Regions from separate parts of the Lentilactobacillus hilgardii genome, predicted to be linked through region 2. Evidence: a T-box and tRNA genes for the amino acid it is inferred to sense, from the RefSeq annotation. Region 2 holds a T-box; the other regions hold tRNA genes.
The links. A T-box is a leader RNA that pairs with one kind of tRNA and senses whether it is charged. The one in region 2 lies ahead of GQR93_RS06770 (valine--tRNA ligase), so its partner is inferred to be a tRNA-Val.
Positions count from the first base shown of each region.

Region 1: it has a tRNA-Val gene. The T-box ahead of GQR93_RS06770 (valine--tRNA ligase) is inferred to sense a tRNA for this amino acid. The anticodon was not compared.
Region 3: it has a tRNA-Val gene. The T-box ahead of GQR93_RS06770 (valine--tRNA ligase) is inferred to sense a tRNA for this amino acid. The anticodon was not compared.

Region 1 is NZ_CP047121.1:1,311,965-1,315,213, forward strand. Features, by position in the region: rRNA gene GQR93_RS06070 (23S ribosomal RNA) at 1-1,428, shown strand, start outside; rRNA gene rrf (5S ribosomal RNA) at 1,503-1,619, shown strand; tRNA gene GQR93_RS06080 (tRNA-Asn) at 1,626-1,698, shown strand; tRNA gene GQR93_RS06085 (tRNA-Ser) at 1,712-1,803, shown strand; tRNA gene GQR93_RS06090 (tRNA-Glu) at 1,825-1,896, shown strand; tRNA gene GQR93_RS06095 (tRNA-Val) at 1,901-1,973, shown strand; tRNA gene GQR93_RS06100 (tRNA-Asp) at 1,988-2,061, shown strand; tRNA gene GQR93_RS06105 (tRNA-Phe) at 2,125-2,197, shown strand; tRNA gene GQR93_RS06110 (tRNA-Tyr) at 2,203-2,285, shown strand; tRNA gene GQR93_RS06115 (tRNA-Trp) at 2,290-2,360, shown strand; tRNA gene GQR93_RS06120 (tRNA-His) at 2,375-2,447, shown strand; tRNA gene GQR93_RS06125 (tRNA-Gln) at 2,455-2,526, shown strand; tRNA gene GQR93_RS06130 (tRNA-Cys) at 2,548-2,618, shown strand; tRNA gene GQR93_RS06135 (tRNA-Leu) at 2,652-2,736, shown strand.
Region 2 is NZ_CP047121.1:1,454,452-1,457,700, forward strand. Features, by position in the region: gene thiI (tRNA uracil 4-sulfurtransferase ThiI) at 1-942, shown strand, start outside; gene tpx (thiol peroxidase) at 1,031-1,540, shown strand; T-box leader at 1,568-1,781, shown strand; gene GQR93_RS06770 (valine--tRNA ligase) at 1,835-3,249, shown strand, end outside.
Region 3 is NZ_CP047121.1:1,187,802-1,191,050, reverse strand. Features, by position in the region: tRNA gene GQR93_RS05485 (tRNA-Asp) at 158-231, opposite strand; tRNA gene GQR93_RS05480 (tRNA-Met) at 236-309, opposite strand; tRNA gene GQR93_RS05475 (tRNA-Glu) at 340-411, opposite strand; tRNA gene GQR93_RS05470 (tRNA-Ser) at 418-505, opposite strand; tRNA gene GQR93_RS05465 (tRNA-Ile) at 510-583, opposite strand; tRNA gene GQR93_RS05460 (tRNA-Gly) at 601-671, opposite strand; tRNA gene GQR93_RS05455 (tRNA-Phe) at 690-762, opposite strand; tRNA gene GQR93_RS05450 (tRNA-Asp) at 768-841, opposite strand; tRNA gene GQR93_RS05445 (tRNA-Met) at 846-919, opposite strand; tRNA gene GQR93_RS05440 (tRNA-Ser) at 929-1,016, opposite strand; tRNA gene GQR93_RS05435 (tRNA-Ile) at 1,055-1,128, opposite strand; tRNA gene GQR93_RS05430 (tRNA-Met) at 1,150-1,223, opposite strand; tRNA gene GQR93_RS05425 (tRNA-Pro) at 1,257-1,330, opposite strand; tRNA gene GQR93_RS05420 (tRNA-Arg) at 1,340-1,413, opposite strand; tRNA gene GQR93_RS05415 (tRNA-Leu) at 1,420-1,505, opposite strand; tRNA gene GQR93_RS05410 (tRNA-Gly) at 1,512-1,583, opposite strand; tRNA gene GQR93_RS05405 (tRNA-Thr) at 1,588-1,660, opposite strand; tRNA gene GQR93_RS05400 (tRNA-Lys) at 1,699-1,771, opposite strand; tRNA gene GQR93_RS05395 (tRNA-Val) at 1,776-1,848, opposite strand; rRNA gene rrf (5S ribosomal RNA) at 1,859-1,975, opposite strand; rRNA gene GQR93_RS05385 (23S ribosomal RNA) at 2,050-3,249, opposite strand, start outside.

The DNA of each region.
Region 1 (3,249 bases), 140 kb from region 2:
CATGCAGTTGGAAAGGCATGTTCAAGCCACGAGTCAGTCAAAGAGTCAAATGCTTTTTGGCGGGTTGACAAGTGGTGATGAGGACCGAAATTTAAGTAGGGAAGCAACCCACGTCACACTGCCGAGAAAAGCTTCTAGTGAGTCATCAACTACCCGTACCGCAAACCGACACAGGTAGTCGAGGAGAGAATCCTCAGGTGAGCGAGTGAACTCTCGTTAAGGAACTCGGCAAAATGACCCCGTAACTTCGGGAGAAGGGGTGCTGGCCACATGGCCAGCCGCAGTGAAAAGGCCCAGGCGACTGTTTATCAAAAACACAGGTTTCTGCAAAATCGTAAGATGACGTATAGGGGCTGACGCCTGCCCGGTGCTGGAAGGTTAAGTGGATGAGTTAGCTTCGGCGAAGCCCAGAAATGAAGCCCCAGTAAACGGCGGCCGTAACTATAACGGTCCTAAGGTAGCGAAATTCCTTGTCGGGTAAGTTCCGACCCGCACGAAAGGCGTAACGATCTGGGCACTGTCTCAACGAGAGACTCGGTGAAATTGAGATACCTGTGAAGAAGCAGGTTACCCGCGACAGGACGGAAAGACCCCATGGAGCTTTACTGTAGCTTGATATTGGGTGTTGACACAGCTTGTACAGGATAGGTAGGAGCCGTTGAAGCCGGAACGCTAGTTTCGGTGGAGGCATTGGTGGGATACTACCCTCGCTGTGTGAACACTCTAACCCGCGCCACTTAGCGTGGCGGGAGACAGTGTCAGGTAGGCAGTTTGACTGGGGCGGTCGCCTCCCAAACAGTAACGGAGGCGCCCAAAGGTTCCCTCAGAATGGTTGGAAATCATTCGACGAGTGTAAAGGCAGAAGGGAGCTTGACTGCGAGACAGACAGGTCGAGCAGGGACGAAAGTCGGGCTTAGTGATCCGGTGGTTCCGTATGGAAGGGCCATCGCTCAACGGATAAAAGCTACCCTGGGGATAACAGGCTTATCTCCCCCAAGAGTCCACATCGACGGGGAGGTTTGGCACCTCGATGTCGGCTCATCGCATCCTGGGGCTGTAGTCGGTCCCAAGGGTTGGGCTGTTCGCCCATTAAAGCGGTACGCGAGCTGGGTTCAGAACGTCGTGAGACAGTTCGGTCCCTATCCGTCGCGGGCGTAGGAAATTTGAGAGGAGCTGTCCTTAGTACGAGAGGACCGGGATGGACATACCGCTGGTGTACCAGTTGCGCCGCCAGGCGCACCGCTGGGTAGCTATGTATGGATGAGATAAACGCTGAAAGCATCTAAGTGTGAAACTCGCCTCAAGATGAGATTTCCCATTCCTATATGGAAGTAAGACCCCTGAGAGATGATCAGGTAGATAGGTTGGAAGTGGAAGTGCAGCGATGCACGGAGCGGACCAATACTAATCGGTCGAGGACTTAACCAAGTAGAAATGGTGTTTGAAGGCAGAAAATTAATATTAGCTAGTTTTGAGAGAACGAAGTTCTTTCAGGAAAATAGTGTGGTGGCGATAGCCAGAAGGATACACCTGTTCCCATGCCGAACACAGTCGTTAAGCTTCTGCACGCCAAGAGTAGTTGGGGGATCGCCCCCTGCAAGGGTAGGACGTTGCCACGCAATTATTCCGGCATAGCTCAGTTGGTAGAGCACCTGACTGTTAATCAGGTTGTCGACGGTTCGAGCCCGCCTGCCGGAGTTATTATTTAATTGGAGAGTTGTCCGAGCTGGCCGAAGGAGCATCATTGGAAATGATGTAAACGGGTAAAAGCCTGTTTCAAGGGTTCGAATCCCTTACTCTCCGTAACCGAATAATAAGTTTTATGACCCGTTGGTCAAGTGGTTAAGACACCGCCCTTTCACGGCGGTAACATGGGTTCAAATCCCGTACGGGTCATTATGGAGGATTAGCTCAGCTGGGAGAGCATCTGCCTTACAAGCAGGAGGTCACAGGTTCGATCCCTGTATCCTCCATCCCATAACAGCCTGGTTCGTTGGTCTAGTTGGTTAGGACGCCTGCCTGTCACGCAGGAGATCACGAGTTCGAGTCTCGTACGGACCGTTGTTATGTATTTGAAAACTGAATACACAACTTAGTATTATTATCTCTGTTAATGGTTTATTTGGCTCGGTAGCTCAGTCGGTAGAGCAATGGATTGAAGCTCCATGTGTCGGCAGTTCGATTCTGTCCCGCGCCATTTATGGAGGGGTAGCGAAGTCTGGCTAAACGCGGCGGACTGTAAATCCGCTCCTTCGGGTTCGGTGGTTCGAATCCACTCCCCTCCATCATAGGGATATAGTTTAATGGTAGAACTACGGTCTCCAAAACCGTCGGTGTGGGTTCAACTCCTACTATCCCTGTTAATAATACTATGGCGGTAGTGGTGAAGTGGTTAACACATCGGTTTGTGGATCCGACACGCGTGGGTTCGATTCCCACCTACCGCCCTTTGATTGGGTTATAGCCAAGTGGTAAGGCAACAGACTTTGACTCTGTCATGCGCTGGTTCGAATCCAGCTAACCCAGTTTGGGGTTAGCCAAAGTTTTGGCGGTATAGCCAAGTGGTAAGGCAGAGGTCTGCAAAACCTTCATCGTCGGTTCGAATCCGATTACCGCCTTTAACCATATAGTGGCCAATCAATTATTATTTTGCCGGAGTGGCGGAACTGGCAGACGCGCTGGACTCAAAATCCAGTGTCCGTTGAGGACGTGTGGGTTCGAACCCCACCTCCGGTATCTTGTACCATCATATGGAAACATGAATAAAAACAACGTTGAATATTTTTAATTCAACGTTGTTTTTTTACTTAAATAATTTTAGACCCTTCTTATCGGAGTCGATACAGCCCCAAAACTGTTCACTCGCCGCCATCTATAGTCGGCGAGTCAAAATATTAGAGTTCTAATCAACGTTGTGAGTAGAGCTCTTTTTGTTTTAATTTTAAAAGCATTCGGAACAACCTGTATGTTTTTAAAAGTTTCGATTAAGGACGTGATTTTTCTTATTAGGTTCGTCTAAGAGACCGTTTGAATATAAGCCATACAAGACATATCCTTCTTTCGCTAAAAACTTTGATGGTAGCTGGCTTTTTTTAATGAACAGACGGGAAGTGCCTATTTTATATATTCAATAACAATAAAAAAACTGTTGTTGGTAATAGATTAAATCTATTACCAACAACAGATATTGCAGGACCATCATCTGACCCGTTTGTGATTTATGACGTTACCTTTATATACTTATTAACA
Region 2 (3,249 bases):
TTGCAAATGGCCCAGGAACAATATCGCTCCGGTAATACATTCAAAATAAATACGCGTCGACAAGACAAGCATTTTGAGTATCACACTAATCAAATCAATAATATGCTGGGGGATTACGTTTTAGAAAACATTGATGGTATCTCAGTTGACGTTAAAAACCCTGATATTGCAATTCGGGTAGAAGTTCGTATGAACGGGGCCTATCTGTCTTCTGAAACGATTCACGGGGCCGGTGGTCTTCCTGTTGGAACCGGTGGTCGTGCAACAATGATGCTGTCTGGCGGTATTGATTCGCCAGTTGCAACATACTTGGCAATGAAGCGTGGCGTTAAGATTGATATGATTCATTTCTATAGTCCCCCATATACCAGTGAGCAGGCTTTAAACAAGGCTAAACAATTAACCTCGATACTTGCCAAGTATTCAGGTAACATTCAATTTATTCAAGTTCCCTTTACAGAAGTTCAGGAAACAATTAAAGAGAAAGTACCTGAGGGCTATTTGATGACCATTCAGCGGCGAATGATGTTGAGAATTGCGGCTGAGATTACCAAGAGTCGTCATTGTGGTGGTGTCTTTACAGGGGAATCTTTGGGACAGGTTGCTTCACAAACACTTGAAAGTATGCTTGCAATTAACGATGTGACAAGTATGCCGGTATTGAGGCCACTTGTATCAATGGATAAAACAGAAATTATTAAAATATCAAAACAAATTGGAACTTACGATTTGTCCATTTTACCGTACGAGGATTGCTGCACCATTTTTACACCGCCTGCACCCAAGACAAAGCCAAACCTGCAACGTTCTCGGGAATTTGAAAATTATATTGATGTTGAGGGGCTTATGAAGAAGGCCGTTGATAATATCCAAATTACGGATATCAAACCGGGCGAAGAGTTTTTGAATCAAGATGCCGATGTTTTTGCTGAATTGCTATAAATTCATCGGATTGCTTGCTTAAACTTGCAGAATGGGCTACATTATTTGTAAACTTAACTTACTCAAGACACACCAAGGGAGTGTTTGTATGCAAGTCACAATCAATGGCAAAGATGAAAAATTGTTTGGTAATCCTCCGGAAGTTGGCGAACAGCTTCCAAAATTTAAATTAGAAAACGCTGAAGGAAATAAAGTAAAGACGGCTGATATTATTGGCCGAATTACTTTAATTTCATCCGTTCCAGATATTGATACACCGGTTTGTTCATTGGAAACAAGAAAATTCAACCAGGAAGCCGATAAATATCCGGATGCGCGCTTTTTAACGATTTCAAACAATACGCTTGAGCAGCAAAAGGATTGGTGTGCTGCTCAAGGAGTTCGTAATTTGCAATTGTTATCAGATGAGAGTCTGTCTTTTGGGTACGCAATGAAATTGTATATGCCAAATTTTGGTGCACTGGCCAGAACAATTTTTATTGTTGATAAAACAGGTAAAATTGTTTATCGACAAATTGTACCAGAAATAACGGATGAACCTGACTATCAAGATGCCTTGTCAGCTTTGGAAAAATTGGCAAAGCGTATTGACGATTAGCAGATTGTTGAGTAAGATTAGAATTAAATTAAAGCATTGATCAAGAGAGTAACCAACCGTTGCGTTTCAGAAAGAGAATTGATAATGGAAAATTCTTACGCATTGTTGGGTGAAAGTAACTTGTGAGCTACTCGTTCGAAAATTTGAGAGCGGGTCGGTACTATCTGACCGTTATCAGGATACTGAGTGGGGTTGAAATATACCCAATTTAGGTGGTACCGCGAAGCACTTCGTCCTAATCGTATTTATTGGGATGAAGTGTTTTTATTTTACATACAAGAAGGGAGAAACATCATGTCAGAAAAAGACACAAAAGCGTCAACACAAAGCACCGAAATGTCGACGAAATATGATCCAACGGCCATTGAAAACGGCAGATATAATGAATGGCTTCAAGAAGGCGTATTTAGACCAAGTGGGGATAAGAAGGCAAAACCTTTTTCAATTGTTTTACCGCCTCCAAATGTCACTGGTAAGCTTCATTTAGGCCACGCTTGGGATACAACACTCCAAGATATGATCATTCGTAAGAAGCGTATGGAGGGATATGACACGCTTTGGCTGCCCGGAATGGATCATGCCGGGATTGCAACCCAGGCAAAAGTTGAAGCTAAACTTCGTGAACAGGGGATCTCCCGTTATGATTTGGGACGAGAGAAGTTTGTCGAAAAAGTTTGGGAATGGAAAGATACATTTGCTGCCACTATTAAAGAACAGTGGGCAAAGCTTGGTCTTTCGCTGGATTATGAACGTGAACGTTTTACGCTGGACAAAGGATTGTCAAAAGCTGTTCGTCGAGTATTCGTTGATCTTTACAACAAGGGTCTGATTTATCGTGGAGAATATATTATCAATTGGGATCCTCAAGCCCGAACGGCGCTTTCTGATATTGAGGTTATCCATAAGGATGATAAGGGTGCCTTTTATCACGTTAAATACCCGTTTACAGATGGGACAAAGTTTAATGGAAACAATTATATCGAGATTGCAACGACACGTCCTGAAACGATGATGGGGGATACTGCAGTTGCTGTTAATCCTAGTGATGAACGTTATAAGGCAATTGTAGGCAAAAAGGTTCTTGTACCACTTGTTAATCGGGAAGTTCCAATTATTGCTGATCAGTACGTTGATCCTGAAGAAGGTACTGGTATGGTAAAAATTACACCTGCCCATGATCCAAATGACTTTAAAGTTGGAAATCGGCACAACCTTGAGCGGATTAATACGATGAATCCGGATGCAACGATGAATGAAAAAGCTGGCAAGTATCAAGGCATGGATCGCTTTGAAGCTAGAAAAGCAATGGTGAAGGATTTACAGGATCAAGGCTTGATTTTAAGTATTGAACCCATTGTCCACTCTGTTGGTCATTCCGAAAGAACCGGCGTTCAAGTAGAAGCACGGTTATCAACACAATGGTTTGTTAAAATGAAGCCATTGGCTGAACAAGCTGTGAAAAATCAAGATACAGATGATAAAGTTAGCTTCTTTCCACCCCGTTTTGAAGAAACATTTACCCAGTGGATGGATAATGTTCACGATTGGGTTATTTCCCGTCAGCTTTGGTGGGGACATCAGATTCCAGCATGGTATAACAAAGACACCGGTGAAACTTATGTTGGAATGGAAGCCCCGAAAGATGCCGAAAATTGGGAACAAGATCCCGATGTGCTTGACACATGGTTCTCTTCAGCGCTATGGCCGTT
Region 3 (3,249 bases), 270 kb from region 2:
AAAGGATAAATCACCAATTAGTAACTGGCTGATAATGCTGCTCGAGTGATTGCACCCTTTAGCAGTCAGTACAACTCTATTTTTCTAACAACCAAAAAAGAGTTAACAGCATTAACACTGTTAACTCTCAAATCTTTGGAAACATTCGTTTAAGTGACGGTCCGTACGAGACTCGAACTCGTGATCTCCTGCGTGACAGGCAGGCGTCCTAACCAACTAGACCAACGAACCAAAATTGCGGGAGCTGGATTTGAACCAACGACCTTCGGGTTATGAGCCCGACGAGCTACCAGACTGCTCCATCCCGCGATAATATAAAATAATGAACTATGCATTGAATGACCCGTACGGGATTTGAACCCATGTTACCGCCGTGAAAGGGCGGTGTCTTAACCACTTGACCAACGGGTCATTTAACGGAGAAAGAGAGATTCGAACTCTCGCGCCGCTTACGCGACCTACACCCTTAGCAGGGGCGCCTCTTCAGCCACTTGAGTATTTCTCCAATATGGGCCTAAATGGACTCGAACCATCGACCTCACGCTTATCAGGCGTGCGCTCTAACCAGCTGAGCTATAGGCCCATTATAACATAAGAAAAAGCGGGTGACGAGAATCGGACTCGCGACAACAGCTTGGAAGGCTGTGGTTTTACCACTAAACTACACCCGCATATTCAATTAATCATAGTGGCGCGGGACAGAATCGAACTGCCGACACATGGAGCTTCAATCCATTGCTCTACCGACTGAGCTACCGAGCCAAAAGCGGTCCGTACGAGACTCGAACCCGTGATCTCCTGCGTGACAGGCAGGCGTCCTAACCAACTAGACCAACGAACCAAAATTGCGGGAGCTGGATTTGAACCAACGACCTTCGGGTTATGAGCCCGACGAGCTACCAGACTGCTCCATCCCGCGATAATTAAAAGGAGGATGAGAGATTCGAACTCTCGCGTGGTTTGACCCACCTAGCGGTTTTCAAGACCGCCCCCTTCAGCCACTTGGGTAATCCTCCATAAGTAACCATAAAAAAATATATAATACTGAGTCTAATGGACCTTGTAGGACTCGAACCTACGACCGGACGGTTATGAGCCGTCTGCTCTAACCAACTGAGCTAAAGGTCCAAGAAGGTCCAAGACCCTAAATCGCGGCAGGGGGGATCGAACCCTCGACCTCCCGGGTATGAACCGGACGCTCTAGCCAGCTGAGCTACACCGCGATGGTGTGATACCTTTGATAGCAAACCTATCAATCGGGAAGACAGGATTCGAACCTGCGACCCCCTGGTCCCAAACCAGGTGCTCTACCAAGCTGAGCTACTTCCCGTTAAAACAATGCACCCAGTAGGAGTCGAACCTACAACCTTCTGATTCGTAGTCAGACACTCTATCCAGTTGCGCTATGGGTGCATAATATGCCGAGGACCGGGATCGAACCGGTACGGTCATCACTGACCGCAGGATTTTAAGTCCTGTGCGTCTGCCAATTCCGCCACCCCGGCATAACAAGCGGAAGACGGGATTCGAACCCGCGACCCCCACCATGGCAAGGTGATGTTCTACCACTGAACTACTTCCGCAAAATGCCGACTAGAAGATTCGAACTTCCGACCCCCTGTTTACAAGACAGGTGCTCTGCCAGCTGAGCTAAGTCGGCATACAATATATTATGCGCTAAATAATATTCAATTGTAATGAGCCGTGGCAGTCTCGAACTGCCGACCCTCTGATTAAAAGTCAGATGCTCTACCAACTGAGCTAACGGCTCAATATGGAGGATACAGGGATCGAACCTGTGACCTCCTGCTTGTAAGGCAGATGCTCTCCCAGCTGAGCTAATCCTCCATAATGAAACGCGTGGCAACGTCCTACCCTTGCAGGGGGCGATCCCCCAACTACTCTTGGCGTGCAGAAGCTTAACGACTGTGTTCGGCATGGGAACAGGTGTATCCTTCTGGCTATCGCCACCACACTATTTTCCTGAAAGAACTTCGTTCTCTCAAAACTAGCTAATATTAATTTTCTGCCTTCAAACACCATTTCTACTTGGTTAAGTCCTCGACCGATTAGTATTGGTCCGCTCCGTGCATCGCTGCACTTCCACTTCCAACCTATCTACCTGATCATCTCTCAGGGGTCTTACTTCCATATAGGAATGGGAAATCTCATCTTGAGGCGAGTTTCACACTTAGATGCTTTCAGCGTTTATCTCATCCATACATAGCTACCCAGCGGTGCGCCTGGCGGCGCAACTGGTACACCAGCGGTATGTCCATCCCGGTCCTCTCGTACTAAGGACAGCTCCTCTCAAATTTCCTACGCCCGCGACGGATAGGGACCGAACTGTCTCACGACGTTCTGAACCCAGCTCGCGTACCGCTTTAATGGGCGAACAGCCCAACCCTTGGGACCGACTACAGCCCCAGGATGCGATGAGCCGACATCGAGGTGCCAAACCTCCCCGTCGATGTGGACTCTTGGGGGAGATAAGCCTGTTATCCCCAGGGTAGCTTTTATCCGTTGAGCGATGGCCCTTCCATACGGAACCACCGGATCACTAAGCCCGACTTTCGTCCCTGCTCGACCTGTCTGTCTCGCAGTCAAGCTCCCTTCTGCCTTTACACTCGTCGAATGATTTCCAACCATTCTGAGGGAACCTTTGGGCGCCTCCGTTACTGTTTGGGAGGCGACCGCCCCAGTCAAACTGCCTACCTGACACTGTCTCCCGCCACGCTAAGTGGCGCGGGTTAGAGTGTTCACACAGCGAGGGTAGTATCCCACCAATGCCTCCACCGAAACTAGCGTTCCGGCTTCAACGGCTCCTACCTATCCTGTACAAGCTGTGTCAACACCCAATATCAAGCTACAGTAAAGCTCCATGGGGTCTTTCCGTCCTGTCGCGGGTAACCTGCTTCTTCACAGGTATCTCAATTTCACCGAGTCTCTCGTTGAGACAGTGCCCAGATCGTTACGCCTTTCGTGCGGGTCGGAACTTACCCGACAAGGAATTTCGCTACCTTAGGACCGTTATAGTTACGGCCGCCGTTTACTGGGGCTTCATTTCTGGGCTTCGCCGAAGCTAACTCATCCACTTAACCTTCCAGCACCGGGCAGGCGTCAGCCCCTATACGTCATCTTACGATTTTGCAGAAACCTGTGTTTTTGATAAACAGTCGCCTGGGCCTTTTCACTGCGGCTGGCCATGTGGCCAGCACCCCTTCTCCCGAAGTTACGGGGTCATTTTGC